DNA from 2 places in the Blautia sp. DFI.1.216 genome. Region 1 is predicted to be linked to the other one. Evidence: riboswitches for the same ligand, from Rfam matches in the RefSeq annotation. Region 1 holds a riboswitch; the other holds the start of a gene.
The links. A riboswitch is a leader RNA that binds a small molecule or an ion and turns the genes downstream of it on or off. The one in region 1 is predicted to bind FMN.
Positions count from the first base shown of each region.

Region 2: it holds a riboswitch for FMN, as region 1 does, so the genes downstream of both, ribD (bifunctional diaminohydroxyphosphoribosylaminopyrimidine deaminase/5-amino-6-(5-phosphoribosylamino)uracil reductase RibD) here and LJE11_RS11410 (ECF transporter S component) in region 1, are expected to answer to the same signal.

Region 1 covers NZ_JAJDML010000027.1:2,931-19,276, forward strand. The annotation lists gene LJE11_RS11395 (NUDIX hydrolase) at 7-621, opposite strand; gene LJE11_RS11400 (HI0074 family nucleotidyltransferase substrate-binding subunit) at 662-1,051, opposite strand; gene LJE11_RS11405 (nucleotidyltransferase family protein) at 1,038-1,331, opposite strand; gene LJE11_RS11410 (ECF transporter S component) at 1,533-2,168, opposite strand; FMN riboswitch at 2,322-2,455, opposite strand; gene LJE11_RS11415 (hypothetical protein) at 2,587-3,066, shown strand; gene LJE11_RS11420 (DUF5684 domain-containing protein) at 3,575-4,024, shown strand; gene LJE11_RS11425 (glycoside hydrolase family 13 protein) at 4,165-5,838, opposite strand; gene LJE11_RS11430 (carbohydrate ABC transporter permease) at 5,882-6,724, opposite strand; gene LJE11_RS11435 (carbohydrate ABC transporter permease) at 6,721-7,608, opposite strand; gene LJE11_RS11440 (ABC transporter substrate-binding protein) at 7,625-8,899, opposite strand; gene LJE11_RS11445 (LacI family DNA-binding transcriptional regulator) at 9,133-10,140, opposite strand; gene LJE11_RS11450 (RNA-guided endonuclease TnpB family protein) at 10,690-11,829, opposite strand; partial or broken gene tnpA (IS200/IS605 family transposase) at 11,914-12,317, shown strand; gene LJE11_RS11460 (aminotransferase class V-fold PLP-dependent enzyme) at 12,396-13,559, shown strand; gene LJE11_RS11465 (selenium metabolism-associated LysR family transcriptional regulator) at 13,575-14,471, shown strand; gene LJE11_RS11470 (ABC transporter permease) at 14,638-15,369, opposite strand; gene LJE11_RS11475 (ABC transporter ATP-binding protein) at 15,443-16,285, opposite strand; gene cobI (precorrin-2 C(20)-methyltransferase) at 16,282-16,346, opposite strand, start outside.
Region 2 covers NZ_JAJDML010000005.1:89,137-105,482, forward strand. The annotation lists gene LJE11_RS03460 (ABC transporter substrate-binding protein) at 1-922, shown strand, start outside; gene LJE11_RS03465 (carbohydrate ABC transporter permease) at 1,054-2,007, shown strand; gene LJE11_RS03470 (carbohydrate ABC transporter permease) at 2,011-2,856, shown strand; gene LJE11_RS03475 (glycoside hydrolase family 3 protein) at 2,941-5,439, shown strand; gene fliB (flagellin lysine-N-methylase) at 5,602-6,804, opposite strand; gene LJE11_RS03485 (AraC family transcriptional regulator) at 6,809-7,648, opposite strand; gene gnpA (1,3-beta-galactosyl-N-acetylhexosamine phosphorylase) at 8,041-10,197, shown strand; gene trpS (tryptophan--tRNA ligase) at 10,396-11,457, opposite strand; gene LJE11_RS03500 (AAA family ATPase) at 11,729-13,219, shown strand; FMN riboswitch at 13,326-13,440, shown strand; gene ribD (bifunctional diaminohydroxyphosphoribosylaminopyrimidine deaminase/5-amino-6-(5-phosphoribosylamino)uracil reductase RibD) at 13,685-14,794, shown strand; gene ribE (riboflavin synthase) at 14,775-15,422, shown strand; gene LJE11_RS03515 (bifunctional 3,4-dihydroxy-2-butanone-4-phosphate synthase/GTP cyclohydrolase II) at 15,586-16,346, shown strand, end outside.

The DNA.
Region 1 (16,346 bases):
ATTTGGTTAAAGTTCTTCCTTCAAAAATGCAAAAGGTTCTTCATCCTGAAGGAAATGCATAAGCTGATATGCACACATGATTGCTACATTTTCTTCACGCAGAATCCTCTTTACTTCTTCTCTGTCAGCAAGTACAACTTCAATTTCCTCTGTGTCTTCCTGTGCATCTTTACTGATTTCACCTTCCGCATATCCATAAACAGTTGCGCAGGATTCATCTGTCATGCCAACCGTTGTGAAATAAGGTTTCTCAAATGCAGGATCTACTTTCAGCGGTGTGAATTTCAGTCCTGTTTCCTCGTACATTTCTCTTACTGCACCCTCATGGAATTCTTCGTTCGATTCTACCAGACCTGCCGGGAATTCGTAGATATATTCGCCAATTGCGTATCTGTACTGACGTACTAATACAACTCTGTCTCTCTTTTCCCCATAAAGACTGTAAATGATCACGCCATCCGGAGTGTTTTTACCTGTTTTTATCTTTAATTCGTTAATACTCTTCGCACGGGATGCCACGAAATATGACACAGGAGTGTTGTGAATGCTTGTTGCATTTAAATGGTACAAATTTAAAAATTTACAATCTGTCAGTTTTTCAATATTGTGTATCTGTCCCATAATGGATACTTCCTTTCGCTTTCTATACCTTCGCTGATTATTACAGCCAGTTTTCTTCTATCTCTGTTTTTAGTTCGCAAAACATCTGATAAAACTCTTCTTTTGCATCAGCTATAATTCCTAACGCAATTTTCTGATTGTAAGAATGTGTAACATTATTTCTTGCCTGCAATGCACGAAGCCACTGCTCCTCATCTCTTATCATTCCTGCTTTATAGGCAGTCTTCAGAATGATTTTCGGTGAACCTGTTGCTCCCTCTGCATATCCATGAATCTCCAGTATTTCTTTCATCATTTTCCATGACTGCTCAAAACAAATTTCATACAATCCTACGAGTCCGGTAATCACTACATTATCATATGGTTCTTCATAATTATAAATATCTTTCATGTTAGACAGTGCATTGCAGAAATTCTCATATTTTCTCATACAAAATCCTCCCTTCCTTCTCTATAGATTCTCTTAATTCATCCTGCATGTCACGATCAAGATTTACAATATCATACTCCAGAAGAGTACTTGTCTCTTCATCCACATCTAACGCAAACCTTGCAAAATCTCCTCCTGTGACTGCAATATCTATATCACTTGTTCTTCTGAAATCTCCTCTTGCTCTCGAACCAAAAAGAATTACTTTTTCAATATCATATTTTTGCGCAAGGTTTCGGATTTCTTCTATAACTTCCGGTCTGATTCCTGTATCATTCATTTTATAAACCTCACATTCCGATGTTTATATCGTCTGTTTTATCTTACCATATTATCGTATCTTTTTTAAGTCTGTCTGACAATTTCCGTAATTATTTTTTACACATAAAAAGAAGAACAGCCGCAGATTTTTCATCATACGGCTGTTCTTCTTTTTTATTTATTGTGCTGCCAATTTATTTATTCTTTATCAGATATAAAATCAATCTCCCTTGAGCACCACGCGGATTCTCTTATAAATCAGGAATACGATCAGGGATGTCAGAGCATATTTGAATATGTTGAATGGGAAAATGATCATTGCTGCAAATGTAAGAAGATTATTTACAGAACTGTGTACTGCACTTCCCATTTCGATAAATGCTTCTACCGGCATTCCAAAAGCCTTTCCGTATGCCGGAAGTAACACGAATGCATTGATAAAGCATGCAACTACTGCTGTAAGTACGGTTCCAACTGCCATTCCGATCACTGCATGTTTTCTGCTCTTAACAGATTTATAGCGGTAGATCAGACCTGCCGGAACTGCAAATGTACATCCAAAGATGAAGTTTGCCACATCGCCTACACCTGCTGTCATAGAGCCCTTTGTTACCAGATGCACAAGAATCTTCACCAGCTCGATCAGTACACCTGCGATCGGTCCCATTGCAAATGAGCCAACCAGTACCGGGATTTCTGAAAAATCCAGCTGATAAAAAGTCGGTGCCAGGAAAGGAAGCGGAAACTCCAGATTCATTAAAATTCCTGCGATAGCGCCAAGCATGGCTATCTGTGTAATGGTTCTCGTCTTACTCCTCGCCATCGCATTTCCATTTCTTAATACCTGTTCACTCATACTGTTTCTCTCCTTTGAAATTATTCTTTATGGATATGTCTCATATCCTGTTAAAAGAAAATTCCACAAGCTTTTTATATAATGAAGATTCTCTTCAACATATAAAAAACCCCGGATCATATCCGGGGTAATGAGCACGTATGGTAAATATCGCGTGTTCTTCTCTCATCCAGACTATACTGTCGGTCCTGGAATTCCACCAGATCAGCCGCCGAAGCGGGTCGCGGACTATAACCGCCGGTAGGGAATCTCAGCTGATGCTGATCACCACAACCCCGAAGAATTTTCTTTTATTTGCGTCTGATTATACTACATACAGATATCTATTGTCAATACAACTATTCCATTACGCTCCTCTATTGACTTTGCTTTTCCAGGCTATTATAATAAATCCAGAAAACGAAAGGAGGTTTTCAATATGAAAACATGGACAAAGAAGTTCCAGAAAATGTTAACACTGATACTTGCCATCTGCCTCGTTACCGGCTGCATGGGATTCTCAAATGTGCAGGCAGCTACCGGAAAGTCAGGTACAACCTACTATGATACCTGCATAAATGGAAAAAAAGGCGGAACAATAACAACCAATGGCACAAAATACTATATGTCAGGCACAAGAAAGGCTATATGTAAGGGGAACACTCTGACAATGTATGCGTCATTTAATACTTCCAAAAACGGAATATTAAACAGCCAAAACAAAAAAGCATATATAAAATACGGAAAACATACATTTAAACTTACTTCCAAGACCAAATACTATTTTTCCGGAGGTGAAGCTCCCAACGATTATTGCTCAAAATCCGCTTTCATGTCTACCATGAGAAGCATGAATGGATTAGGTCTGCGCATTAAGGTAACCAATGGAAAAGTTGTTGAGATGTCTTTCAATTCATGATACCACAAAAGCCGCAAAGCTAGAAATTCCCACTTTACGGCTTTTGTTTAACTTGTCATTATTTTTTCCGAAACCATTCTTTTTTCTCTGTTCTCACAACCCATCCCTGAGAAGATTTTCATCTCATCAGGCACTTTTCATAAGTCAGACGAATATTTGTAATATTAAAGCAGGAGACTCACTTCATTGATAAAATTTTACTCTGCCTGATCAATATTATCAACCCTACAGCCCGCTAATACAACCATTCCAGGATTAGAAAAACAGGAAATCACTGCCAGACAAATGAAAAATATATAATATCCCGGTATTTTGTAGTTCATAAGTATTGCTGCCATAGTTTTCACCTCGCTTATGTACAATCTTCTTTGATAATTGACGAACTACTGAGAATATGCTTTAATGGATTTAGCATAAATACTTCAGGAGAACAAACATAGTTCTCAACTATGCTTCTACACCAACGATACATGTATCATATCTCACAGAAAGAAATGGGGGAACACAAATGGGACTTATAGCTATCAGCAGCATGGTATTCTTAGGTGGTATGTATCTGATGATTGCATTCGCATGGTGGCTTCTGCAGATTATTGCCAACTGGAGAATCTTTACCAAAGCAGGGGAGGCCGGATGGAAAAGTATTATTCCAATATATGGCGATTATATTTCTTATAAAATCGCATGGCAACCTGCATATTTCTGGCTGACATTGGTTCTTGGAATCGTATCTTCCTGCTTACAGGGAACTCTTGAAACAAACGACAGTTTAATGATCTCCATGATCATCGTACTGATCAAAATCATACTTGCCATAATCAGCATTATGTACAGTGTTAAGCTTGCAAGAGCTTTTGGCAGAGGCACAGGATTCGCCATTGGCCTTATCTTCTTACAGCCAATCTTCATGCTGATCCTTGGCTTCGGCGATGACAGATATTATGGAGCAGATAAATAGGTATACATTAAAATAAGAAGTTAAAGCAAGAAGATATATACTGGCAAGCACTTTTTATACTCTATCAGCATTCTCCTCTAAATAAAAGCAAAAATACCCTTTCGTCATGTCATACGAAAGGGTATTTTTTTCAGACTATTTTATTTTTTGTAAAGCACAAACGCCTCATATGGATTCAGGATGATTTTCCTGTCAAATACTTTTCTTCCCATATTCGTAATCAGGCACTGAGATCCTTCTGCGAATGTTTCCGGAAGTTCCATTTCCGCTTCCTGTGCACTGAAATTGCATACTGTGAGCAGCTTCTCTGATCCAAGCTTTCTTATGTAAGCGAATATCTGATCATGGTCACGGTACAGAGCCTCAAATTCTCCGTACACAATGATGTCCATTTCTTTACGCAGACGAATCAGCTTCTGATAATAATGGAAAACAGAGTCCGGATCTTTTAACTGATATGCTGCATTGATCTGCTGGTAATTTGGATTTACCTTGATCCATGGTTCCCCTGTAGTGAAACCTGCACCTGCGGAAGTGTCCCACTGCATAGGTGTTCTGGCATTATCGCGGCTTCTGAGCATCAGGCATTTCATCATATACTCCGGTGTCAGTCTGCCTGTCTCTGTCAGCTCAGTGAAATAATGAAGGCTCTCGATATCGCGGTAGTCCTCCAGCTTGTCGAAATAGATGTTAGTCATTCCAAGCTCTTCACCCTGATAAACATAAGGGGTTCCCTGCATCATATGAAGACAGGTCGCCAGCATCTTGGCTGAAATATCGCGGTAAGCAGGATTGTCATTTCCAAATCTGGATACACTTCTTGGCTGGTCATGGTTGCCAAGGAAAAGGCTGTTCCATGCTTTTCCTGCCAGTTCTTCCTGCCATTTGATCATGATTTTCTTGAACTCTTTGAAATCATACCGTTCTGTGGTCCACTTGCCATAATCACCGCCGCCGATTTCTACATGCTCAAACTGGAATACCATATTCAGTTCTTCTCTGTCATCACCTGCGTATTTCTGTGCTTCCTCAATGGTAACTCCTGAGGTTTCCCCCACAGTCATCACATCATATTTGGAAAGAACTTCCTGATTCATTTCATGCAGGAATTCGTGGATTCTTGGACCATGAACACTGTACGGACCGAAATCACCATACAATCCGTTATTCATCTCCCCGTCAGGAAATTCCTGATCTTTGGAGATCATGCTGATAACATCCATACGGAAACCGTCGATTCCCTTTTCACACCAGAAGTTCATCATATCATAAACTTCCCGACGAACCTTGTCGTTCTCCCAGTTCAGATCCGGCTGCTTCTTGGAGAACAGATGAAGATAATACATATCTGTCTGTGCGTCATATTCCCAGGCTGAACCGCCAAATACTCCGCCCCAGTTATTTGGTTCCTTACCATTCACCGGATTTCTCCAGATATAATAGTCGCGGTAAGGATTGTCTTTGGATTTACGGCTCTCGATAAACCAGGAATGTTCATCAGAAGTATGGTTTACAACCAAATCCATAAGAATCTTAATTCCTCTTTTGTGTGCTTCTGCAAGGAGAGTTTCATAATCCTCCATGGTTCCGTAATCTTTGTAGATCTTTCTGTAATCAGAAATATCATAGCCATTATCATCCTGCGGAGACTCAAGCATAGGAGAAATCCAGAGAACATTCACACCTAACTCCTTCAAATAGTCAAGCTTCTCAATAATTCCTCTGATATCCCCGATTCCGTCTCCATTACTGTCTTTAAAGCTTTTGGGATATATCTGATAAACAACACTTTCTTTCCACCAGGTTTTCTTCATAAACGTAAGCCTCCTGTTTGTATTTCTCAAGTTTATTGATGTGTTATTTTACTGCACCGGCAACAACACCGTTCATGATCCACTTCTGGCAGAAGATATATACGATCAGTACAGGTGCCAGTACAAGCAGATAAGAGGCAAATGCCAGATTATAGTCTACAGAGAACTGGCTCTTGAATACATACTGTGCAAGCTGTAAGGTCTGCTGGCTCTCATCACTTAAGAGTACCAGTGGCATACTGAAGTCGTTCCATGTCCACATAAAGGAAAGGATTGCTACTGTTGCTGTAGTTGGTTTTAATACCGGGAAAATGACCCGGCTGAAAATCTGGATGGGGTTGGCACCATCGATCATTGCTGCTTCATCCAGTGCTTCCGGTATCGCCTTGATTGCACCTGTATAAAGGAAGGTATTCATGGGCAGACCGAAGATAATATAAAGAAAACTAATACCGTAAATATTATCCAGATGGAAGGTATTCGCCTGTACAACCAATGGAAGCATGATTACCTGGAACGGGATAAACATGGCACTGATAAAGTAGTAATACATAATGGAAAAGAATTTACTCTTTTTCCTGTTTCTGGTTATTGCATACGCTGCAAAGGAGTTTGTGATCAATGTAAAGAACAGGTTGATCACTGTAATAAATGCAGTGTTAAAAAATTTCTGTGGGAAATTTGTCATCACCCAGGCATCCACGAAGTTCTGCAGACGCAGCTTTCTGGGTAATGCCAGTATGTTATTCATGTCAGACGGATCCTTGATTGCGATCATCAGTGCCATATACAGAGGCAAAAGAATAATCAGCACAATTCCTATGATAAGAAGAATCGTTACAGGCCAGTTGTAACGTTCTTTTACCTTCGCTACACCCTGTTTCATCCTAACTTCTCCTCTCTCTTCTCAAGTATACGAAGCTGTAATACAGAAATCAGCACAACTACAATAAAAAGCACAACTGCATTGGCTGACTGGTAGGCGAACTGTCCTCCACCGAATCCCTTCTTATAGATCAGGACTGCAATGGAAGTAGTTGCTGTTCCAGGTCCACCATCTGTCATGGCCATGATCTGATCGTAAACCATCAGGTAACCTTTGGCAGAGAGCACCATATTAATGGTAAAGGACGGTGCCAGAAGAGGGAATGTGATCTTGCTGAAACGCTTGAAGCCTGTAGCTCCGTCCAGGTCAGCAGCTTCATATACATCTGTATCAATAGACTGGAGTCCTGCAATATAGATCAGTGTATTAAATGCACATCCGATCCACAGAGATACTGCAATGATTCCCCAGATCGCATTGTTGGTACCCAGAATATTCACACTGAGAGCCTTGATTCCCAGAGCTTTTCCAAGCTCCGGAACCAGGTTTGCAAAAATATAGTTAAAGATGAATCCCACGATCAGACTCCCCAGCATATACGGCAGGAAATAAAACGCTTTAATCGTATTTTTGAATTTAATCTTTGCATTTAATGCGCATGCAAGCACAAGACTGATCACATTAACCAGGATCGTAGTGATCACAGCAAATTTAAAGGTGAAAATGTAAGCATTTCCTGTATCTGCATCTACAAACATATGCAGATAATTACGCAGCCCTACGAAATTCCACTCTCCGTATCCTCTCCAGTCAGTAAAGCTGTAGAACACACCTTTCAGGAAAGGAATTGTATGGAAGATGAAAAATAATACTGCAAGAATACCAACATAAATATAGTAAATTTTGTTGACAGCAGGTCTTTTACGATTCGCTGCTTTCTTCATAGGCTCATCCCCTCACTTAATCTACATTCGCAACATCATATTTCTCATCACACTGTTTCAGGAACTGATCGATGTTTTCCTTATCATCCATTCCATTTGCACGATTTAAACTAAATCCAGCAACCAGTGCGGCCATATCCAGTCCTGATGGATAGTAGTGGTCTTCAAAGTTAGCAACTTTACCATTGCTGATGTCTTCCTGTACGCCTGATACTGCTTCATCACTCTGCTCTACACCCTTTAATGCGGAGAATGAGAACTGCTCATCAATATAAGTCTGTATATTTTCTTTTTCCATCATAAAGGAAACGAAATCTTTGGCTGCATCTACATTAGAGCTGCTCTTACTTACGCCCAGAAGCACATCCACACCTGAGGTAACCTTGTTCTGGGATTCATCATTGGAAGACGGCAGTGCAAACATGTTTATTTTTACATCCGGATTAGCATTACGGTACTGGCTGATTGCCCAGTTTCCGTTGATGATCATTACAGCGTCACCGTTGGCAAATTTCTTGTTTCCGTCATCATAGCTAAGTCCCATGTAATCATCCTGTGCATAATCAAGAAGTGTCAGATATTTCTCTGCAATCTCCTCATGTGTTCCCACAAATGTTGTCTTGCCTGCTTTGCGGTCATCCGCGAAGCTCTCCGGTGCAAGGTCTGCTGCTATGGAGTTCCACGGTGCAAGTGCTGTCCATGCGTCTTTGTAAGTCATCAGTAATGGCTGCTCGCCTGCATCCTTGATTTTCTGCAGAACATCTATAAACTCATCCCAGGTCTTCGGAACTTCCAGTCCAAGCTCTTCGAATTTCTCTGTATTGTAGATAACACCGGAAGCATTTGTAGCAAATGGAACACCATATATTGTCTCTTCTTTGTCCTTATTTACATCGTAAACCATGTCAATATAGGCTTCCTGTACATCCTTGATATAATCCTGATCACCCAGGTCAAGCAGCATACCTGCACCCTCAACCTCAGTGTAGTTGTTATCGCCGCCCATTGCTACGATGTCAGGCATATCATTCTTTGCCATTCTGGTCTTTAATACTGTTCCTGCATCCGGCGGAGCAGTAACCTTTACTGTCACATCGTCATGGCTTTCATTATATTTGTCTACCAGTTTCTGAATCGTATCCTTGTTCTCAGGTTTTGTGGAAAAAAGTTCCAGTTCTGTTTTACCTGAACTTTTCGCTGAAGATCCTGCGTCAGATGAACCGCCGCATCCTGTTAATGTGCCGGCAAGCAAAGTACCAATTACCAATGTGCTTATTATTTTTTTATACATTTTTTCTCCTCCATAATTTAATTTTCATTAACTACGAAGGCTGCGCAACCTCTGTTTTCCCTTGGTGACTTTATCATAACGCAGTCTGTCTGTAAAAATCAACAGGTTTCTCGGGAAACTTAAATTTCACACAAAATTCACGATCTATTTTTGTGCATATCATACAATAATCAGTATGTTTTTACACTGTTAACCCAACCAGATAAGTTCTGTAAATTGTAAAAGAGAGCCTGCTATTCCTTCACAGACTCTCTTTTTATCAGCCGCACCGGGCTCTTGATATTCATTTCTTTTAAAGTTTCTCCCTCTATCATCCGGTGCAGACGACGCAGGGAGATCACGCCCTTCTGGTGGATATCCTGATGAACCGTAGTCAGCCTGGGACGGACAAACTCCGCATAAATATTGTCATCATAACCTACTATGGAAATCTGATCCGGAACCTTAATCCCATGGTCAAAGAAATAGTTCATAGCCTCAATCGCTCCGTAATCCGAAGAAAACGCCAGTGCCTTTACTTCAAGGAAACGAGGAAGCAGTTCTTCATATCTGCTAAGGCGCTGTCTCTTCTCCCCCGGAACTACGATCAGACGGGATTTGCTGCAGAAACCGCCCTGCTTTTCCATAGCCTGTTTGAATCCATTCCATCTGCGGGAATCACTGTCCTTATCTGTCTCTGCGATAAACAATGCCCTGTGATATCCACAGGAATACAGGTATTCTCCAACCTGATATCCACCGGAATAATCGTCAACTCCTACATTCTGGAAGGTGTATTCCCCTTCCGGATATGCATCGATCAATATCATCTTTTTGTTCAGTTTTCTGGACAGCTGTCTGTATCGTTCCTCATCATATCCCAGAATGATCAGACCCTCAACATTCCACCTGGAAGCCATGTCTACTACATCTTCAATTTTTTCTCCACCGATAAGCATGACGAAATAACCTTTCCGTTCTGCTTCTGTCTGTATGGTTCCTATCAGCTCTCCCACAAAGGAATCCTGCAGAGACTGCATTCCATGAGCAGTGGCAAATCCAAGCACTACTCCGATGATTCTGGAGCCATGACCTGACAACATCACAGATCCCATATGTGGAACATAATTCTGTTCTTTCAGAATGCGGGTAATCTTATCTATGGTTTCCTGAGACACTCTCTTGGTATTTCCATTGATCACATTGGAAACCGTAGTCCGGCTCACCCCCGCCATATCTGCAATATCCTGAAGTCTGATCATTTAAACGCCTCCTGTTTTACGATATTTTATAGATTCATACAATCGTGTTAAAGATATCCTTTTCTATAAAATGTTTATACCATATATATGTTTTTAAGTAAACTTCCGTTCTTATATTATTATAAAAACGCAGGCATAGCGAGCTACGCTGAGGCTTTTATACCCGTGCAATCGGATTCGCAGACAAGCGAATGGTATAGTTTTTTCCAGATTGAAACAAAATTGCGCGTCTGACTCTCTTCATTGGAAAATAACGAGAATGCGACGCGCAGTTATTCAAAGGATGAACTGAATGATACTTTTATTCTTCATCCGCATGATAAATTCCCACATAGCCCTGCGGTTCTACTCTAACAATCTGCTCGACTTCCTCCGTTTTCTCCGGGAAGTCCGCTTCTGTGTCAACTACCCATCACCTAAAGGTAATGGGCTTGTAACTGCCCAGTCGTAGTAACGGCTTACGCCTCCGACCTTTTATCCCCAATAGGCATTGCTGCCTAAAGTGGCGTTACATCATTGGGTGGTTGACAGCACCCTTTGTAGCAGAGTTTACTCTGTTACAACTGTATTAGGTACTTGGCTATCAGCAAGATAGTTTATTCCCATACGATACAGATTCATAGCTCCAATACGGTCATCATTAGACGTATAACCGCAGTTTTTGCAAGTAAACAAATGTATTTTCTTATTACGATTAGACTTTTCAGTATGTCCACAAGCAGGACAGCATTGACTGGTATAACGAGGATCCACCTTTATTACAGAAGATTGATTCTGCTTCGCTTTGTAAATCAGCTTCTGCTCAAGGTCATAAAAAGACCATGATACAGAAACATAGCGTTTTTTTGTTTTGACACGTTCTGTAACATTGCGAATACCAGTCAAATCTTCTAATACAAAGAGAGTATGCTTTGGATTACCGGTGGCGAGTGCCTTCGATACCTGATGGTTAATATCCTGCATCCAACGGTTTTCTCGCTGACCGATAGCTTTTAGTCTTCGCCTTGAGGATGGCGTATGTCGCATTTGAAGTTCTTTACGAAGCCTGGAATAATTAGCCCGTTTCTGTTTAATAGCTTTACCACTAACAAATCCAGACTTATGTTTACTGTCATAAGTTGCAACAACAAAGTTAATACCTCTGTCAATACCTACAACATTACAAATATCAGAAATATTACTTTCTTCAACCTCATAGGTAACTGGTATATGCAGATAGTATTTACCATGTTTATTTACAAGTTTGGCAGTACCAAACTTGTAAATAGAATGGTTAAAATACTTAGACATACCCTCAGCAAAATAAGGAAGTTTCACACGACCATTAAGCGTATTGACGGAAAAGCAGTTTTGAGTTAAAGAATAATCTCTGTTCCAAACCAGGTCGTACTGAGGTTTTTTAAAAGATGGTTTTATCCATTCATTCTGATTTTCAAGAATGGTCTTATATCTTGCGATAACCGTTTTAAAAACAGACTGCGCCATTTGTGATTTGAGACTGAACTTTTCTCTTAGAGTAGAGTACAAAATTTTATTGAGTGAGAACTGCTTTAGGTCATGTGTGCGGAATACATAATCTGAAACATAATTACAGGCATCACAATAAACAGACATTGTTTTATTAAGCAAAACTTTATCTGTATCAGTTGCAACTATCTGAACTTTTGCAGTTATAGTTATCTGTTCCATAAAATTTATTCCTCTCATTGATACTTCACTAGCAATAGTGTATACTAATATTTAGTGAACGTCAATAACTATCAGAGGTGATTTATGGATAATAGATATTATCGTCATAACAGACGAAAATACAGTCTGAAAGTACATATAGTTCTTGTAACCAAATACCGCAAACAACTACTACAAGGCTCTATTGCTGATGATGTGAAACAAAAGATTCTCGATATAGCTAATACTCGTGGCTACGAAATAATTGCTATGGAAACAGACAAAGACCATATACATTTTTGTTAAGTTATGATGCAACGGATAGAGTATGCGACATTGTTAAAATTGTAAAACAGGAAACAACATACTACTTATGGCAAAAGTATAATTCGGTCTTATCAAAACAATATTGGAAGAAAAAAATATTTTGGTCAGATGGTTATTTTGCTTGCAGCATTGGAGAAGTGTCATCAGCAACTATACAAAAATATATTGAGAGTCAAGGATAATAGATAACAATTTACAAGGCTCCTCCCACCGCCTAAAGGCAGTGGGTTTCCGCCCATGACAAACGAAAGGATTTATTTATGAATAAAATCTATCTGGATCAGGCCAGTACGTCTTTTCCCAAGGCACCATCTGTTGCACAGGCAGTTTATGATTACCTGTCAGGCTCTGCTGTGAATGTGAACCGGGGAGGATACCGGGCAGCTTATTCTGTGGAGGAACAGATTTTTGAAACAAGAGAACAGCTTCTGAGGCTCTTTCACTTTACTTCCGGAAAGGGTAAGAATGTTATTTTTACAGAAAATATCACTGCCAGTCTGAATGTTCTTCTGAAAGGACTTCTGAAACCCGGCGATCATGTACTTGTAACTGCCATGGAGCATAATGCAGTGATGCGTCCCCTTGTACAGCTGGAGAAACATGGAATTTCTTTTGACAGGATCCCATGCGCTTCTGACGGCAGTCTTCTGCTTGATAAAGCGACCGCACTCCTTCGTCCTGAGACTAAGCTTGTGGTCTGTCTTCATGCTTCTAATGTATGCGGAACTGTCATGCCAGCACAGGAAATCGGAGATTTCTGCAAAGAACATGGGCTTCTTTTTATTCTGGACACTGCACAGACGGCAGGAACCATTAACATTGATATGGAGAAATGTCACATAGACGCACTGGCATTTACAGGTCACAAGGGACTCAGAGGGCCACAGGGAACAGGTGGCTTTCTGATCCGCAATAAACTGGCAGCGCAGATTGAGCCTCTTATCAGCGGTGGAACAGGAAGTGCCTCTCATTCTGAAGAAGTACCGGCATTTCTTCCTGATCGTTTCGAGCCCGGAACTCCCAATATACCTGGGATTCTGGGACTTCATGCCGCACTCTGTGATCTGGAGAAACAGTCCATGGAAGAAATCCGCCAACATGAATTAATGCTGACACAATACTTTATAGATGGTATCCTGAATCTGGATCCTGAAGAAAAATTTCTGCGTATTATCGGTAAAAAAAATACTGAAAACCGTTGTGCAGTTGTATCTGTCCAGACCTTACATATGGACATGGCTCAGGCCGCCTTTGAGCTGGACAGTACTTACGGAATTATGACAAGAGTTGGCCTTCACTGTGCACCAAATGCCCATAAAACCCTTGGAACATACCCGAAAGGTACTCTCCGGTTTTCTTTCGGATCCGAGAATACAAAACAGGAACTGGATATTGCTTTAGCTGCATTATCTGCATTGCTATAAAAGGAGAGTTTCACAATGGAATTTAAACAATTAGAAGCATTCGTCGCTGTCGTGGACTACGGCAGCTTCTCAGAGGCAGCCCGCCGCCTCTATCTGACACAGCCTACGATCAGTGCGCATATACGTTCCCTGGAAGATGAACTGCATATGAAACTGATCATCCGTACTACAAAGAAAACAACGATCACAGCCAAAGGCTACCAGCTTTATGACAGTGCAGTCCGTATGCTGGAAATCAGAAATAACCTGCTTGAAAATTTTACAGGTGCCCACAAACATATGATAGATCTGGCTGCATCTACCATTCCTTCTTCTTATCTTTTGCCGGAATTGCTTGCTGCTTTCGGCAAAACGCACCCTGATGTTTATTTTCACTCCATACAGTCAGACAGTTCAGAATCCATCAGCCGGGTACTGGACGGAACTGTAGATCTGGCTCTGGTAGGCCAGAATACACGTGATGAAAGCTGCGTATTTATTCCTTTCTGCCATGATGAGCTGGTCATAGCAACTCCTGTAACAGATCACTATCTTGCACTCAAGGACAGAGAAACACCCGCTATTTTTCATGATTTCCTGAAAGATTCTATTATCCTCAGGGAAAAAGGCTCCGGCACAAAAAAAGAAATGGACCTTTTTCTGGAGCGCACAGGCATCACAACAGGCAATCTGAATGTGATCGCCCGCATGAATGACCTGGAAAGCATCAAAAAGTCCATTGTTAATGGTCTGGGAATCTCTATTCTTTCATCACGCTCTGTCAATGACCTGCAGAGGACAAAGCAGATTCTTGTCTTTCCGCTGGAGGAAGCTGCCCATAAGCGCAGTTTCTATATAGTCTACAGCAAAAACAGGATTCTGAACCCCCATGTAAAGCAGTTTGTACAGTTTGTGCGAGACTATTATATGTAACTGTTATCTGCCGGCTGAAAAAAAGAGAAAAATTGATAATCTTCATGTTCTCACAAATACCACTGATACTTCTGAGTAGCAGTCAGGCGAATATTGGTTATTGCACTTGATTTTGCGAATACATAAATAAGTCAAGGAGAAGCACAGGCTCCTCCTTGTCAGTCAGTTACAGATTTTTCTTCTTATAAATAAACCATGATGCTGCTACAGTAAACACCAGCAAATAAAGAAGCAGGATCCCAATACCAGCGTAATTCACCGCCTCACCTGATGAAATGCTTCTCATCAGATGGCTGGTCTGGGATAATGGCAAGGCTGATACAAACTTGCCTACAAATCCCGGAAGTTTCTCTGTTGAGAAAAAGGTGTTACACAAATATGCCATAGGCATAATGATATAATTGGAAAACCTCGGCACGTCTGCGTGGTTTTTTGCCAGAAAGGAGACCACCACGCCGATGGCTGAGAATACCGCTCCGTTCAGGAACATCACCAGAAAGGACCATCCGTTGAAAATCAGTCCTGTCTCAATAGGTGCTGTAAGAAGCAGTATGATTCCTCCTGCATACAGACCGCGCAGACTTCCCCCGATGATCTGTCCGGCAATAAACTGCCATAATGGTGTGGGGGAGATCATCACCTGATCAAAAGCCTTCTCATACAGTCTCTGTACGTTTAGGTTCTGCGCAATGGCGTTGAAGCTTCCGTTCATAGTTGTCAATGATACCACACCCGGAATCAGAAAGTTCAGGTATGGCTGTCCATGAGAAGTGGTCTGGATTCCCATTCCGAATACGATCAGATACATTAGCGGTGCGATCATTGCTGCCAGCGTGATCTTATAGAAGTCCCGGCGGAATTCTACCCACTTCTCCCATAATATTGTTATAATTCCCATACATTTTTCTCCAGATTATTCTAACTTTTTTCGCAGCCTCCGCAGGGGACTTCCCTGATTCAGTTAATATCTGCTATTTTGAAATCAAATGTTTCCCGGCTCTTTCTACAAAGACGTCTTCCAGTGTTGTCTCACGAAGAGACGCCTGCCCTGTAAGCTCTTCCAGATACCGGATTGCTTCCTGGCGTGTATGGAAATAGTGATTCTGTGTTCCATCTGCTGTCATCTCGTCTACTGCATAAGCACCAAGACTCTCGATCAATGCTTGCGGAGTACTTACCTCCTCCAGCTTTCCATGATCCATCAGTGCCACACGATTGCAGAGACTCTGTGCTTCTTCCATATAATGAGTAGTCAGCAGGATCGTCAGGTTTTTCTCATTAAGCTTACGCAGAAGATTCCACATCTGTCTCCTGGAAAGAGCATCCATTCCTGCTGTGGGTTCATCCAGAAGCAATATCTCCGGATCTGTCAGTAATGCCCGGCAGACCATCAGCTTACGCTTCATTCCACCTGAAAGCTTACGGACTGTACGCTTGCGGAATTTCAGCAGGTCACAGAACTCCAGAAGCTCTTCTGTTCTTTCTTTTATCTGCTTTCGCGGCATAAAATAGAGCCGTCCCTGGTATTCCATAATCTCATCCATATTCATATCCTGACGCATGGAATATTCCTGGGTGATCACACTGATTTTTCTCTTCAGATCGGGACGTTGTCTTGTAAGCTGCTGACCGTCTATGAGGATTTCTCCCTTTGTCGGAAGAAGAAGGGTTGAGAGCAGACTGATGGTCGTTGTCTTGCCTGCTCCGTTTGGTCCGAGAAGACCAAAAAACTCACCTTTTTCAATTTTCAGGTTCAGGGAATCCACTGCTGTAAAATTGTCAAAGGTTTTTGTCAGATCTCTGGTTTCGATCATAATCCTCCATCCTGTTCCTTTGCAATGATCAGAGAATAATAGCCTGCATCATCCGGAATTT
Region 2 (16,346 bases), on a different contig from region 1:
AAAAACAACTGCATCTGATGCAGATGGAGTACAGAGAGGATCTACATGGCAGTGCTGCCCTGGACTTCTTGTATATCGTCGTGATATTGCCAAAGATGTGTTCGGAACCGACGATCCTGAAGAAGTAGGCAAGAGAATGAAAGACTGGGATACAGCAAAAGCTACAGCTGAAGAACTGAAAGCAAAAGGATATTACACATTTGCTTCTTATGCTGATACATTCAGACTGTATGGAAACAGCATTTCCCAGCCATGGGTAGAAGACGGTGCAACAACTGTTAATGTGGACCAGCAGGTAATGAACTGGATCAAAGATTCCAAAGAATGGCTGGATGCAGGATACCTGAACAAAACTGTAAAAGGTCAGTGGAATGATGACTGGAACAAAGCTATGGGATCTGAATCCAAAGTATTTGCATTCCTCTTCCCGGCATGGGGAATTGACTTTACATTGAAACCAAACTGGGATGGAGAAGACGGAGAATGGGCTGTTACAAATCCACCACAGGAATACAATTGGGGCGGTTCTTACATCCATGCAGCAACAGGAACAGATAATCCGGAACATGCAAAAGATATCATTCTTGCACTGACAGGAAATAAGGACAATTTATTAAAGATTTCCAAAGATTATTCTGACTTTACAAATACAAAGAGTGGTATGCAGGAAGTTGCAACAGATGATACTTTCGCATCTGACTTCCTTGGCGGACAGAATCCATTTGAATATTTCGCACCGGTTGCAGAGAACATCAAGATCGCACCACTTTCTGCTTATGACCAGGGATGTGTAGAACTGCTCCAGAACGCTTTCAGCGATTACTTCCAGGGTCAGGTAGACTATGACAAAGCAAAATCAAACTTTGAAACAGCAATCAAAGAACGTTATCCGGAAATCCAGGAAGTTAACTGGGCTGAATAATAAACGCTTTTGAATTGACAGTTAAAAAGTTTCAGGTGTAAATAACCTGTACAGATGCATTTGTATTTGCCAGACACACATGAACGCGATGTGTGTCTGGCGCTAATATGTAAAGGAAGGAATGCTGAACTATGAAAAAAAAGAAAAGCATCAGCTATGCAAAATGGGGATACATCTTTATCCTTCCATTTTTTATAACTTTTTTAATCTTTTCTTTGATTCCGCTGGTAGATACTGTACGTTATAGTTTCTATGAATATTATCGTTCAGGAATTAAAGAAATCGGACCGAATTTTATTGGAATTGCAAACTATCTGAGTCTGTTGAAGTCAGATATGCTCAAATACAGTGCTAATACACTGATTCTGTGGGTAATCGGATTTGTACCGCAGATTGTGATCGCACTGGTTCTGGCATGTTGGTTTACAGATGCGCGTCTGAAGATCCATGGACAGCAGTTTTTCAAGGTTGTTATTTATCTTCCTAACCTGATCATGGCTTCTGCATTTGCATTATTGTTCTTTACCATGTTCTCTACCAACGGACCGATTAACTCTATTCTGATGTCTCTGGGATGGGTTAAAAATCCGATAGATTTCATGGGTTCTGTAATCGGAACCAGATCTCTGGTCGGATTTATGAACTTCCTGATGTGGTTTGGTAATACAACAATTATGCTGATGGCTGCTGTTATGGGTATCAGTATGGATATTTTTGAAGCATCTGAACTGGATGGCTGTAACAGTATCAAGAGATTTTTCTATATCACACTGCCGCTGATCCGTCCGATCCTTGCTTATACACTGATCACATCTATCATCGGTGGTCTTCAGATGTTCGATGTTCCTCAGATTCTTACAAATGGACAGGGAAATCCGGACCGTACATCTATGACTCTGATTATGTTCCTGAACAGCCACTTAAAGAGCAAGAACTATGGTATGGCAGGTGCACTGTCCGTATATCTGTTTATTGTCAGCGGTATTTTATGTATGATCGTATATAAGATGACAAATGACACAGACCCGGACGGATCTAAGAAAGCTGCAAAGAAAAAAGCAAAAGAAGAAAGAAGGAGGAGATAAACTATGAAACCAAATACATCAGGTCGTGTGCGCAGTATTTTTGTTCATCTTGTGCTGATCTTTTTATCCTTCCTGTGTCTGTTTTTCTTTTACATTCTGATTGTAAATGCAACACGTTCCCATGCGGATCTGCAGAAAGGATTTTCAGCACTTCCCGGAAAATATTTTCTTGAGAATCTGAAGAATGTGGCAAATGACGGAAGTTTCCCGATGTTCCGCGGTATTCTTAACAGTGTTGTTGTATCTTCCTGCAGTGCTGCACTTTGTACATATTTTTCTTCTTTGACAGCTTATGGTCTATATGCTTATGATTTTAAAATGAAGAAAGCAGCTTTTACCTTTATTATGGCAATTCTTGTTATGCCTACACAGGTAACAGCAATGGGATTTTTACGACTGATCACAAAGATGGGAATGTATGACTCTTTACTTCCGCTGATCATTCCATCCATTGCATCTCCAGCAGTCTTTTACTTTATGTACAGTTACCTTCAGTCTTCCCTTCCTTTATCCCTTGTAGAAGCGGCAAGAATTGATGGCTCCGGAGAATTCAGAACCTTTAACAGTATTGTACTTCCGATCATGAAACCGGCAGTAGCAGTACAGGCAATCTTTACTTTCGTAGGATCCTGGAACAATTACTTCGTTCCTGCCCTGATCATTCAGTCAAAGAGCAAAATGACAGTGCCGATCCTGATTGCAACTCTGCGTGGTGCTGATTATATGAACTTTGATATGGGTAAAATTTACATGATGATCACTGTTGCGATCGTGCCAATCATTATTGTATATCTGCTTTTATCCAAATACATTATTGCAGGTGTAACACTTGGTGGTGTAAAAGAATAATGAGAATTAAGAACCCCCATAGAGAGAATGCTATGGAGGTTCTTTTCATGAGAATTATAATATTAAAAACAGGAGTATAATTATATGAAGAAATGGATTTACAGTGGAACTAGAGAAGAACAGCCGTCAGAGAGAGAACTGATGCATGGAAAGCTTGCCAGAAAAGCGGCGTCAGAAGGCATTGTTCTGCTGAAAAATGAAGGAATCCTTCCATTAAAGAAAGATACAGCTGCTGCACTTCTTGGGTATGGAGCAGAGAAAACCGTAAAGGGTGGAATTGGTTCTGGAGATGTTAACAACAGAAAGAATACTTCTATTTATCAGGGACTGAAAGAAGCAGGAGTAAAAATTGTAAGCGAAGACTGGATCAGCGATTATCACAATCGCTATGAGCAGGCGAGAGAGGCGTGGAAAGAAAAAGTTCTGGAAGAAGCTAAGAAAGTAGATAATCCTTTTGATGCCTATGCAGAGAATCCTTTTGCAATGCCGCTGGGACGTAAGGTGGCAGAGGAAGATATCTGTGAAGCAGATGTGGTGATTTATGTGATCAGTCGTATTTCAGGAGAAGGAAAAGACCGCCGCAAAGTAAAGGGAGATTACTATTTAAGCGAGAGAGAAGAGGAAGATTTACGTTATCTTGCAGAAATGAACAAACCTGTGATCCTTATTCTTAATGCAGGTGGTCCTGTGGAGCTGACAGATATTCTGGAACAGACAGACAATATAAAAGGAATCTTAAATATTTCTCAGCTTGGTCAGGAAGGGGGAGATGCCCTGGCAGATGTACTTCTGGGAAAAGAAGTGCCGGGCGGTAAACTGACAACAACCTGGGCAAGGCGATACGAGGATTATCCGGCTTCAGAAGAGTATGGGTATCTGAATGGCAATCTGGAAAAGGAAAAATACAAAGAAGGTATTTATGTAGGTTACAGATATTTTGACAGCTTTGACAAAAAGGTGATGTTTCCGTTTGGGTTTGGTCTTTCTTATACTATGTTTGAGATGATGTGTTGCAGCATAAATATGGAAGAAAGTAAGATCAGAGCAGAGGTTCAGGTTACAAATACAGGAAATGAATATGCTGGTAAAGAAGTGGTACAGATTTATGTTACGCTTCCGCAGACAGAACTGGAAAAAGAGTATAAGAGACTGGCAGGTTTTGCAAAAACCAGACTTCTGAAGCCGGGAGAAACACAAACACTTACTGTTGAGATTCCGCAGAAACAACTGGCTTCTTTCAATGAGAAAACACATACATGGATAGTGGAAAAAGGCAAATATGGCATTCTGGTCGGAAACAGTTCAGACAAACTGAAACTGGAAGCAGTTCTGGTAGTTTCAGATGATACAGTACTGGAACAGATGGATAAAATCTGCCCGCTTCAGGAAGAACTGAAACAGATTCATTTGACAAAAGAATTGAAAGAAAAATCTGTGCAGAGACAGGAAAAACTGATAACAGCGCAGGTTCCGGAATATTATTTTAAACCTGCGATGATACCGGCAAAATCGGAAAATGCCGGAAAAAATCAGGAAAATCTGACAGAGGAAGAAAAAAGATTTGTTTCTGTTCTGGAAGACAGAACTACAGAAGAGCTGATTCCTCTGCTTTATGGAAAGATTTCAGAGAATATCAGTACTCTTGGTGCAGCAGGGATTCGAGTACCGGGATCAGCAGGTGAAACCTGCGGTACTTTGGAAGAGGATGGAATCCCGTCTCTTGTTATGGCGGACGGTCCGGCAGGTATCCGCCTCAGACAGTGGTATGAGGTAGATAAAGAGACAGACAGCATCTATGAAATGGGAGTTCTTGGTTCACTGGAAAATGGAATTCTGGAACCTGGTGTGCATCATGAGAATGCAGACACTTATTATCAGTACTGTACTGCTTTTCCGGTAGGAACAGCACTGGCACAGACCTGGGATACAGATCTCATGACAGAGTTTGGAAAAGCAATCGCAGAAGAAATGGAAGAATTTCATGTAAATCTGTGGCTTGCACCGGGTATGAATATTCACAGAAACCCATTATGTGGAAGAAATTATGAATATTATTCAGAAGATCCATATCTGTCAGGGATGCTGGCAGCAGCAGTGATCCGGGGTGTTCAGAGCAAGTCAGGATGTGGCGTAACAATCAAGCATTTTGCATGTAATAATCAGGAAGATAACCGCATGGGTGTTGACTCCTGCGTATCCGAACGTGCGCTCAGAGAAATCTATCTCCGCGGATTTGAAATTGCAGTAAAAGAAGGAAATCCTGTTTCTATTATGACTTCCTATAATCTTATCAACGGTATTCATGCGGCGAACAGCAAAGATCTGTGCATGACAGTTGCCAGAAAAGAATGGGGATTTGACGGAGCAATTATGTCAGACTGGAACACAACAGTTCCGGAAGATGGAAGCGTTCCATGGAAATGTGTGGCAGCAGGCAATGACATTATCATGCCTGGAAATCCGGATGATGATAAGAATATTCGCCAGGCATATAAAGAAGGTAAACTTACAGAAGAAGAAATCCGAAATTGTGCCGGACATCTGGTATCTATGATCCGTAGATTAGAGCGTACAGATTGTTGAAATGATTTTTCAAACATGCTCTAAATGAAAACAGATAGAATTCTGGCATATGCTGAAAATACAGTAATGAGAGGACAATATTAATTATTAAAATCAATCGGAAGACCATCAGAGGCCTTCCGATTGATTTAGTGCTCATAATAACTGGATTTTTTATTTGCATCAGCAGATTTTCAGCAGATTTTCAAAGGAGAAAATCTCTTTTTCAGACATTAATTCTTCAAATCTGTTCAGGTTAAGATCTGAGTGTTCCAGTTCTCTTGAAAACTGATAACAGATACGGATCTGGTCATCTAGCTTAAACTGCCGGTTGTTTTTCAGATAGGTTCCCACATTTAATTCATGGATGAACAGGGTGCACACAACTGCCATTTTCACCTTGGCGAAGATCTCATCATCATAAACTGCACCGCAGAAATAGGTATAGATCCAGTAAACAAGAAGCTGTTCCTCCTGAATCTGCCAGTCCGGATAAGAGAAATCAAATTCACTTTTCTGCCAGGAATAAAGATTTCCGGAGTCAGACTGCGAATCTGTATTTCCATTATACAGTGGAGTCAGACAATTCTTTAAGTATTCCTGCCATCCCGGGCGCAGAACCTCCATTTCCGGGACAACAGTTTTCCACATTTTTTTAAATAATTGTTCTGGTGTATTTGCGCAGGCAGATGCAACAGAACTGTTTTCTATGTTATCTGTATTTATACGAGAGTAAATTTTGCTGCAAAATCTATCTCCGTATCCGGAATCTTCATGTCGTTTTCGCATTTCTTCCCATTTAAAGAGTTCATTTTTATTTACACATAACTGGAAATCATGTGCAGCAGCCAGAAGTTTCCACAGACGTTTCTGCATGGGTACAGCTCTGTCCTGGATGATATCTATAAGCATATCACGGGTGTCCATAAGTGCAGTGAACAGGAAATAATCAAAGTCATCATAGACTTCTTCTTTTGTCTTTTTTTCTTTTGTGATAAAGTGTACCTTTTCTTTTTGGGAAAGTAAAATCCTTGCTGCCTCCGGACAGGAGAGCGACAGGGAAATCTCACGCAGACCTTCAAATTCTTCAATATGTCTAGGATAATTTCTGCAGGTTCTGCAGAACATTTCCGGTCCTGCTTCTGTGTAGATATCACACAGGTTCTCTTCGTTGAGAAAAGCACAGCGTCTGTTATACTGGCGGAAAACATGTTCTTTCCAGTCAATATCATTGTGCAGGCGATTGCGGAATGGACCTTTAAAGTGCTGGTACTTCTTCAGTGTCTGATCGTCAATCACGATCTGCCATCCTGCGCAGCAGGTATCCGGACAGGCTCCTGCAATGCAGGAAAATTCTTTATAGTAGTTTGGAAATGTGTATTGCATGATATTAAATAGGATCCTTTCTTTTTTTCTTAAGTTTACGGTAAGTTCCTGCAGTCATGCCACAGGATTTGCGAAAGCTCTGGGAGAGATAACTCTGAGAGGAGAATCCTGTGAGATGCGCAATATCTGAAATCCCGTAATCAGTATTTTCCAGAAGCTCCTTGCACACTTCGATGCGTTTTCGGTTCAGATAATTGATAGGAGAAATCCCATAATATTTTGTAAATTCATGACTCAGATAATACTTATTAAGATGACTGAGTTCTGAGAGGTGATCCAGAGTAATATTTTCCCCGTAATTGGAGTCAAGATAACGCTTAATATGAGCGCACTCTTTACTTGGATGCTGGGCGGTGATCAGTTCAAATGGTGAATCCGTAATGCGCCGAAGCTGCAGAATCAGAATATCCAGCATATGACTGCAGATGGTTTCATATCCTTCAGACTGTCTGTCCAGCTCCTGAAACAGAGAATTAAAGTAAAATAACAAATCTGTTTTCTTTTCACGACAGTTAAAAATGCGATACTCTTTATGACCGTTAAAGGAAAAACATAGTCCGTCCACACCTACTGTAAAATAACTCAGAGGAGGACTCCCTTTGGAGATTTCAGTGTGATTGATATGTGGATTAATGATGACCAAATCGTCCTTTGAGATTGGGAAAATCTGATCCTCGATCAGAAAATCTCCCTGACCGTCACGTACATAGAACAATTCTGTAAAGGCATGAGAGTGAGGAATACTGGGCCAGTCACCCTCGTAGCGGGAAGAAGAGGTATTTAAAAGCGTAATATTCTGAGCTGTTGGGTGTTCGGGGCTGAAACGAAATGATTGTGAGCTCATGGCAGATTCTCCTTTCTTCTGTTTACGGCAGATGAGTATATTTGTAGCAATTTTGTTGGCGGATTCTGAATGATAGTATTTTATATCGCAAAAGATATAACTGAGATTCTTCAGGATAATTAGAATAAGTGCATAAAAAATGATAAAAATAAAATCAACATCAGTTATTAAGGTAAAAAATAGAAGGCTTTTCAGATAGCTGATAACATATTTTCTATAATACCATAATTTTTTTGTAAGAGCAAGATTTCTAAAAAACAAAGCAAAAAGTGAATTGAAAAAAATTTTGAAAGAAAGTATTTTATAAACAGATAGACTGAAAATAATGTGATTACAGAAGCGAACGGACAGTAATTATCCGCTTGTCAGCAAAATGAAGGAGGTAACAGAAAATGGGAAAAGGTCGTGTAACCATACCAACTGACCTGGATGTAGTTCCACAGACACTGGAAATGATAGAAGAGTGGGGCGCTGATGCTATACGTGACTGTGACGGAACAGAATTTCCGCAGAAATTAAAAGACACAGGTGCCAAAATTTATGCAACCTACTATACAACTCGTAAGGACAATGCGTGGGCGAAAGCACATCCGGAAGAAATCCAGCAGATGTATATTATGACATCTTTCCACACAGCGGTTGCAGATACACTGGAGATTCATCTGATGGATCACCTCTATCCGAATATGCTTGCAGTCAACACAAGAGATGATATCCGCAGATGGTGGGAAGTAATGGATCGTACCACAGGAGAGCCGGTACTGACAGATCAGTGGTCATATGAAGAAGAGACAGGAAATGTAGTGATCTTATCTGCGAAACGCTTCCATGAATATACTGTAAGTTTCCTGGCATATATTATGTGGGATCCTGTACATATGTACAATGCAGTAGTAAATGACTGGAAAGACGTAGAACCGCAGATTACATTTGATGTGCGTCAGCCGAAAACAAGAGCACACTCTCTGGAACGTCTGCGCAGATTTCTGGATACTCATGAGTATGTGGATGTTGTGCGCTTCACTACATTTTTCCATCAGTTTACTCTTATATTTGATGAACTTGCAAGAGAGAAATATGTAGACTGGTTTGGTTATTCCGCTTCAGTCAGCCCATATATTCTGGAGCAGTTTGAGAAAGAAGTGGGCTATCCTTTCAGACCGGAATATATCATTGATCAGGGATACATGAACAATACCTATCGGATTCCCTCAAAAGAATTCAAAGATTTCCAGGCATTTCAGAGACGCGAAGTTGCGAAGCTTGCCAAAGAGATGGTAGATATCGTACATGAATACGGAAAAGAGGCCATGATGTTCATGGGAGATCACTGGATTGGTATGGAACCGTTTATGGACGAATTTGCATCTATCGGACTGGATGCTGTAGTTGGAAGTGTTGGAAATGGTGCGACCCTGCGTCTGTTCAGTGATATTAAGAATGTAAAATATACAGAAGGAAGATTTTTGCCATACTTTTTCCCGGATACGTTCCATGAAGGCGGCGATCCTGTAAAGGAGGCAAAAGTAAACTGGGTAACAGCAAGAAGAGCAATCCTTCGAAGCCCGATCCAGAGAATAGGCTACGGCGGATATCTGAAACTTGCCCTGGAATTCCCGGATTTTGTACAGTATATCAAAGAAGTCTGCGAAGAGTTCCGCACTTTATATGATAACATTCAGGGAACGACTCCTTATTGCGTAAAACGGGTAGCAGTCCTGAATTGTTGGGGAAAGATGCGCTCATGGGGTAACCATATGGTACATCACGCCATCTATTACAAGCAGAATTATTCTTATTTCGGAATTATCGAAGCATTAAGCGGCGCACCGTTTGATGTATCATTTATCAGCTTTGATGATATCAAAGCAGACAAAGATCTTCTGAAGAAGTTTGACGTAGTGATCAATGTAGGAGATGCGGACACTGCACAGTCAGGCGGCGAGAACTGGATCGACGAAACAATCATCACAGCAGTCAGAGAATTTGTATATAATGGCGGTGGATTTATCGGTGTAGGAGAACCGGCAGCACATCAGTGGCAGGGCAGATTCATTCAGTTAGATGATGTACTTGGAGTAGAAGAAGAACATGGATTTAACCTGAATACAGATAAATATAACTGGGAAGAACACAGAGATCATTTCATCCTTAAAGATGCAGAAGGCGAGGTTGATTTCGGTGAAGGTAAGAAGAACATTTATGCCTTACCGGAAACAGAAATCTTAATCCAGAAAGACCAGGAAGTGCAGATGGCTGTAAAGACTTTCGGTAAAGGAAGAGGCGTTTATATCAGCGGACTTCCATACAGCTTCAAGAACAGCCGCGTGCTTTATCGTGCAGTCCTTTGGTCAGCATCCGCAGAGGAAGAACTTCACTGCTGGTATTCAACCAACTACAATGTAGAAGTACATGCTTACGTAAAAAATGGAAAATACTGCGTAGTCAACAACACTTACGAACCACAGGATACAGTAGTTTACAGAGGTGATGGAAGCAGTTTCCGGTTACATATGGAGGCAAATGAGATCAAATGGTATCAGATATGAAAGATATCGGATAGATTTTATCTGTAAAATAGATTGAAAAGCAAGTCAGTGAAGAAATAACAGAACAGGTTCAGACGTGAGCAGAATGCTTTTGCCTGAACCTGTTTTGATGTGTCAATAAGTTGATTTTTGAACAATCTTGCGTTTGAATTTCTTATTTACGCATCGTTGTCGGTCGCTGTAGCCACCGGCATATAATTATTTAATTAAGCTGTTATCATCAAAGTAGTTGATCTGCATTGCTGAACGAACATCATGAAGTGTCTGTGCAGCTTTTGCTTCAGCAACCTTGCTTCCCTCTTTGAGGATATCATATACATCATCAAGATGCTGTTCCCAGTATTTACGTCTTTCGCGGATTGGAGAAAGCTCTGCCTGGAGTACTTTGTTCAGGAATTTCTTAACCTTGACATCACCCAGACCGCCGCGTGTATAATGAGCTTTCAGTTCATCCAGATTCTGATATTCAGGCAGGAACTCTGCGAAATATTCCGGTTTACAGAATGCATCCAGATAAATAAATACAGGATTTCCTTCCACACGTCCCGGATCTTCCACACGAAGATGATTCGGGTCTGTGAACATGGACATAACCTTCTTCTTAACATCAGCTTCTTCATCTGAAAGGTAGATGCAGTTTCCGAGAGATTTGCTCATTTTTGCTTTTCCGTCAATACCTGGCAGACGTAAGCATGCTTTATTGGATGGCAGAATAATCTCAGGCTCTGTCAGAGTTTCACCATAAACAGTATTAAATTTGTGGACGATCTCCTTGCACTGCTCGAGCATTGGAAGCTGATCTTCGCCAACCGGAACAGTAGTAGCGCGGAATGCAGTGATGTCTGCAGCCTGGCTGATCGGATAGCAGAAGAATCCAACAGGGATGCTTGCCTCAAAATTACGCATCTGGATTTCAGATTTAACTGTAGGATTACGCTGTACACGTGCCACAGTAACAAGGTTCATATAATAGAAAGTAAGCTCTGTAAGCTCCGGAACCATGGACTGGATAAAGATAGTGGATTTCTCAGGATCAATGCCGCATGCAAGATAATCCAGGGCGACCTGAAGGATGTTCTGGCGAACTTTCTCAGGGTGTTCAGCGTTATCTGTTAATGCCTGTGCATCTGCGATCATAATATAAATTTCATCATATAAGCCGGAGTTCTGTAAACGAACACGCTCGGATAATGAACCAACATAATGTCCAACATGAAGGCGGCCTGTTGGGCGGTCACCGGTTAAAATAATTTTGCTCATTTTGCTCTCCTAAAAGTAAATTCCGATTTTCCAGAGAGTTTCTGGAAATTCTCAGTTACTATTATTATAAGGCCTGTGAATGTTACCGTCAATGATTTTGGGGGAATAAATCAGGATATAATTTATTGAATATTTATGCAATAAATACATTTACAGAATTGATTAAAAGAAAAGATTCTGCTAGAATAATAAATAGCTTCCGACAGGATTGCAGAGATGTGTAATAGAAATATGTCATGCATTGCATGATAAGATAAAAGGAGTATTTACCATGCCAGTATTTGATTTCAGCGGTGCTTCAGACAAGAAAACAGGCGTACAGTCTGAATGTACCTACACTACGTTCCAGTCCAATGAAAAGGAGACTTCCCCTGAGAAACCGATCATGATCCTGGATAACAGCAGCCGTCAGTGGAAACATCATTCCTGCGGTATTTTTACTAATCCGATTAAACGTACATCCTTTGAATTTAAAGAAGATGACGGCGTTTTCAGTGCAGATATTATCAGTATTGATTCAAGATTTGTAAGTCTTCTGAAATGGCTTGGGGAGAATCATATCAATGTGCGTCTTTCTGGAGAGAATAAAGAGAATGGTTATGCAGTTTATAAGATTCGTGAAACTGCTTTTGGCGGCGGTACGAAACTTTCCGCAGAGGACGGATTTCTTCAGTTTATGATCGAGAGACTTCTTGCAAGCAGTGCACCTGCAGAGATTGTTGAGGATGAAGATGAGGAAGAAACAGGGGACGAGATGAAGCTGACAAGCATTCAGAGCATCACTGATTTTATGACCTGCGCAGGCAGAACCCTGCCGGATAATATCCGTCTCTGGGCGAGAAGAAACCTTGCAGTTGCCCGTTCACACGAAGTATCTCCGGAGGAGAGACGTCATGCTCAGAGAGCACTTTCCATCATGATGAATGTACAGTGGAAGAGCAATTATTTTGAAGCAATCGATCCTCAGGAAGCCCGCAGGATCCTTGATGAGGAACTCTACGGAATGGAATCTGTAAAGCAGCGTATCATTGAAACAATCATACAGATCAACCGTACCCATACACTTCCTGCATACGGACTTCTCCTTGTAGGTCCTGCAGGTACAGGCAAATCCCAGATTGCCTATGCAGTTGCCCGTATTCTGAAACTGCCTTGGACAACTCTGGACATGAGTTCCATCAATGATCCGGAACAGCTTACAGGAAGTTCCAGAATCTATGCAAACGCAAAGCCCGGAATCATCATGGAAGCTTTCTCGGCAGCAGGAGAATCCAACCTTGTATTTATTATCAACGAGCTTGATAAAGCAGCGTCAGGTAAGGGCAACGGAAATCCTGCAGACGTACTTCTTACTCTGCTTGACAACCTTGGATTTACAGATAACTATATGGAATGTATGGTGCCCACAGTGGGCGTTTATCCTATTGCTACGGCAAACGATAAATCCCAGATCAGCGCACCTCTGATGTCCCGTTTCGCGGTGATCGATATCCCGGATTATACATCAGAAGAGAAGAAGATCATCTTCTCCAAATACGTTCTTCCGAAAGTTCTGAAACGCATGAGCCTGAAAGCAGAAGAATGTGTAGTAACAGAAGACGGTCTGGATGCCATCGTTGAATTGCATAAAAATACAAGCGGTATTCGTGATCTGGAACAGGCAGCAGAGCATATCGCAGCCAATGCCCTGTATCAGATTGAAGTAGATCACCTGACAGGTGTGACATTCAATGCAGAGATGGTAAGAGAATTACTTTCCTGAAAAACTGAAATTATATGTCTGAAAAAATCTTGACATAAATAAAAATTAAGAGTATACTTTCAGACATCAACAGGATAAAATTTAGAAATTGCTGATAAAAATAAAATAAGATCTTCAGGGCAGGGTGCAATTCCCTACCGGTGGTAAAGCCCACGAGCCGTAAGGCATGATTCGGTGTAATTCCGAAGCCGACAGTACAGTCTGGATGAAAGAAGATAACAGTAGAGATACAGAAGAATTAACTGATCTGTGAAAGCGACTGCTCTGGAATAATAAATTTATTCCAGAGCTTTTTAATATCATCAAAGCAGTTTTAATGATGAAGCAAAAAGTCAGATTCACACGAAGATAATTCAAGCAGATATTAATTTACAGGCCCTGGATGTTGAAAGACACCGGGGCTTTTTTGGTATCATCAGTACCATCAGAAGAACAGGAGATGAGGGATTGAAAGATATAACGGATATGGAAAAAGACAGGCAATATATGAAAATGGCGTTAGAACTGGCGCAAAAAGGAATGGGATTTACAGCACCTAACCCAATGGTAGGTGCCGTGATCGTCAAAAGCGGAAAAGTCATTGGCCAGGGATATCACAGAAAATACGGTGAACTTCATGCAGAAAGGGAAGCTCTGGCATCATGTACAGAACAGCCAGAAGGTGCCTCCATATATGTTACTCTGGAACCTTGCTGCCATTACGGGAAACAGCCTCCGTGTGTCAATGCAATCCTGGAATCGGGGATCAGACGTGTGATTATTGGTTCCTCGGACCCTAATCCCCTGGTTTCAGGAAAAGGAATCCGGATTCTGAAAGAGCATGGGATCGAAGTAACGGAAAACGTTTTAAAAGAAGAGTGCGATAAACTCAATGAAGCATTTTTCTATTACATACAGAATCAAAAACCATATGTAGTCATGAAATATGCGATGACCATGGATGGAAAAATTGCCACTTATACAGGCGCATCCAGATGGGTGACAGGCGAAGCTGCCAGAATGCATGTGCAGAAACAGAGATTGAAATATACAGGGATTATGGCTGGAGTGGGAACTGTGCTGGCAGATGATCCGATGCTTACATGCAGACTGGAAAACGGCAGAAATCCTGTGCGTATTATCTGTGACTCCCACTTGCGGACACCACTGAATTCCAGAATTGTGAAAACGGCATCAACAATTCCAACAATCTTTGCAACCAGCAGTAAAGACCAGCAGAAGATAAAGAATTATGAAGATATGGGATGTAAAGTTCTGGATGTCCCGGAAAAAAACGGACACATAGATTTAAACAGACTAATGGAACTTCTGGGAGCTGCAAAGATAGACAGTATCTTACTGGAAGGAGGAGGCACTTTAAACTGGTCAGCACTCGAAAGCGGTATTGTTCAGAAAGTCCAGACCTATATAGCACCCAAACTTTTTGGGGGAGAAAGTGCAAAGACACCGATAGAAGGAAAAGGATTTCCTGATCCTGCCAGCGCAATATTATTAAAAAACAGCGAAATAATCAGAATAGGAGATGATTTTCTTATAGAGAGTGAGGTGAAGAGTAATGTTCACGGGAATTGTTGAAGAACTGGGAACTGTGAAAAAAATAAAAAAAGGAGCAAATTCAGCAGTATTTACGATACGGGCAGAGAAAATTCTGGATGATCTGAAAACAGGGGACAGTGTAGCTGTAAATGGAATCTGCCTCACTGTAACTGCATGTCTGGAAGATGGTTTTACAGCAGATGTGATGCATGAGACATTGAATCGTTCTGCGCTGATTCAGCTTTCTTTGGGACAGCATGTAAATCTGGAAAGGGCAATGCCTGCAAATGGAAGATTTGGAGGACACATTGTTGCCGGGCATGTGGATGGAACAGGAAAAATCACGGAAATTCGCAGAGATGATAATGCTGTCTGGTACACCATTCAGGCTTCACCACAAATTATGAAATATATTGTGACAAAAGGTTCTGTAACAGTTGATGGAATCAGTCTTACAGTGGCAAAAGTCTCAGAAACAGACTTTTCCATTTCTGCAATTCCTCATACAGTAAAGATTACAGTCCTCGGAGAACGCAAAGAAGGAGATATCGTTAATCTGGAGACAGACATAATTGGAAAATACGTGGAAAAATTAATAACGCCTGTGAAAGAACAGCCGATAAAAAGTAATATTACACGGGATTTTCTGAATAAGTATGGCTTTTGACAGAATTAACCACAAAGCGGTTATTCGATTGATGCAGAACTGTACAGTGGATGTTTTATCTGCCTGACACGAACCAGATAAGCAGCCAATACGAATGATTTTGCCCTCTTAACAACAGAAAAATATATTGTATCAGAAAATACATTGCATAAGGAGAGAAAAAATGAACGGATTTGATTCAGTAGAAGAAGCTCTGGAAGAACTTCGGAATGGAAAAATTATTCTGGTAACGGATGATCCGGACAGAGAGAATGAAGGAGATTTTATCTGTGCAGCAGAGTTTGCCACAACAGAAAATATTAACTTTATGGCAACTCACGGAAAAGGACTTATCTGTATGCCAATGTCTGAGGAATATGTAAGAAAACTGCAGTTCCCGCAGATGGTAGCAGAAAATTCAGATAATCACGAAACTGCTTTTACTGTTTCCGTAGACCATATCAGCACCACTACAGGAATCTCTGCGGCAGAACGTTCTGTTACTGCCATGAAATGTGTGGATGAGAATGCAAAACCCGAAGATTTCAGACGCCCCGGACATATGTTTCCACTTCTGGCGAAGAAGAACGGTGTTCTGGAAAGAAACGGACATACAGAGGCAACTGTAGACCTGTGCAGACTTGCAGGGTTAAAACAGTGCGGGCTGTGCTGTGAAATTATGAGAGAAGACGGCACTATGATGCGGACTTCTGAGTTACGGGAACTTGCCGGAAAGTGGAATCTTAAATTCATAACAATTAAAGATATTCAGAATTACCGTAAATGCCATGATATTCTGGTGGATCGCGTGACGACCACAAAAATGCCGACCAGATACGGAGAGTTTATGGCGTATGGATTTGTAAACCGCCTGAATGGGGAACATCATGTAGCACTGGTAAAAGGTGAAATCGGAGATGGAGAAAACGTTCTGTGCCGTGTGCA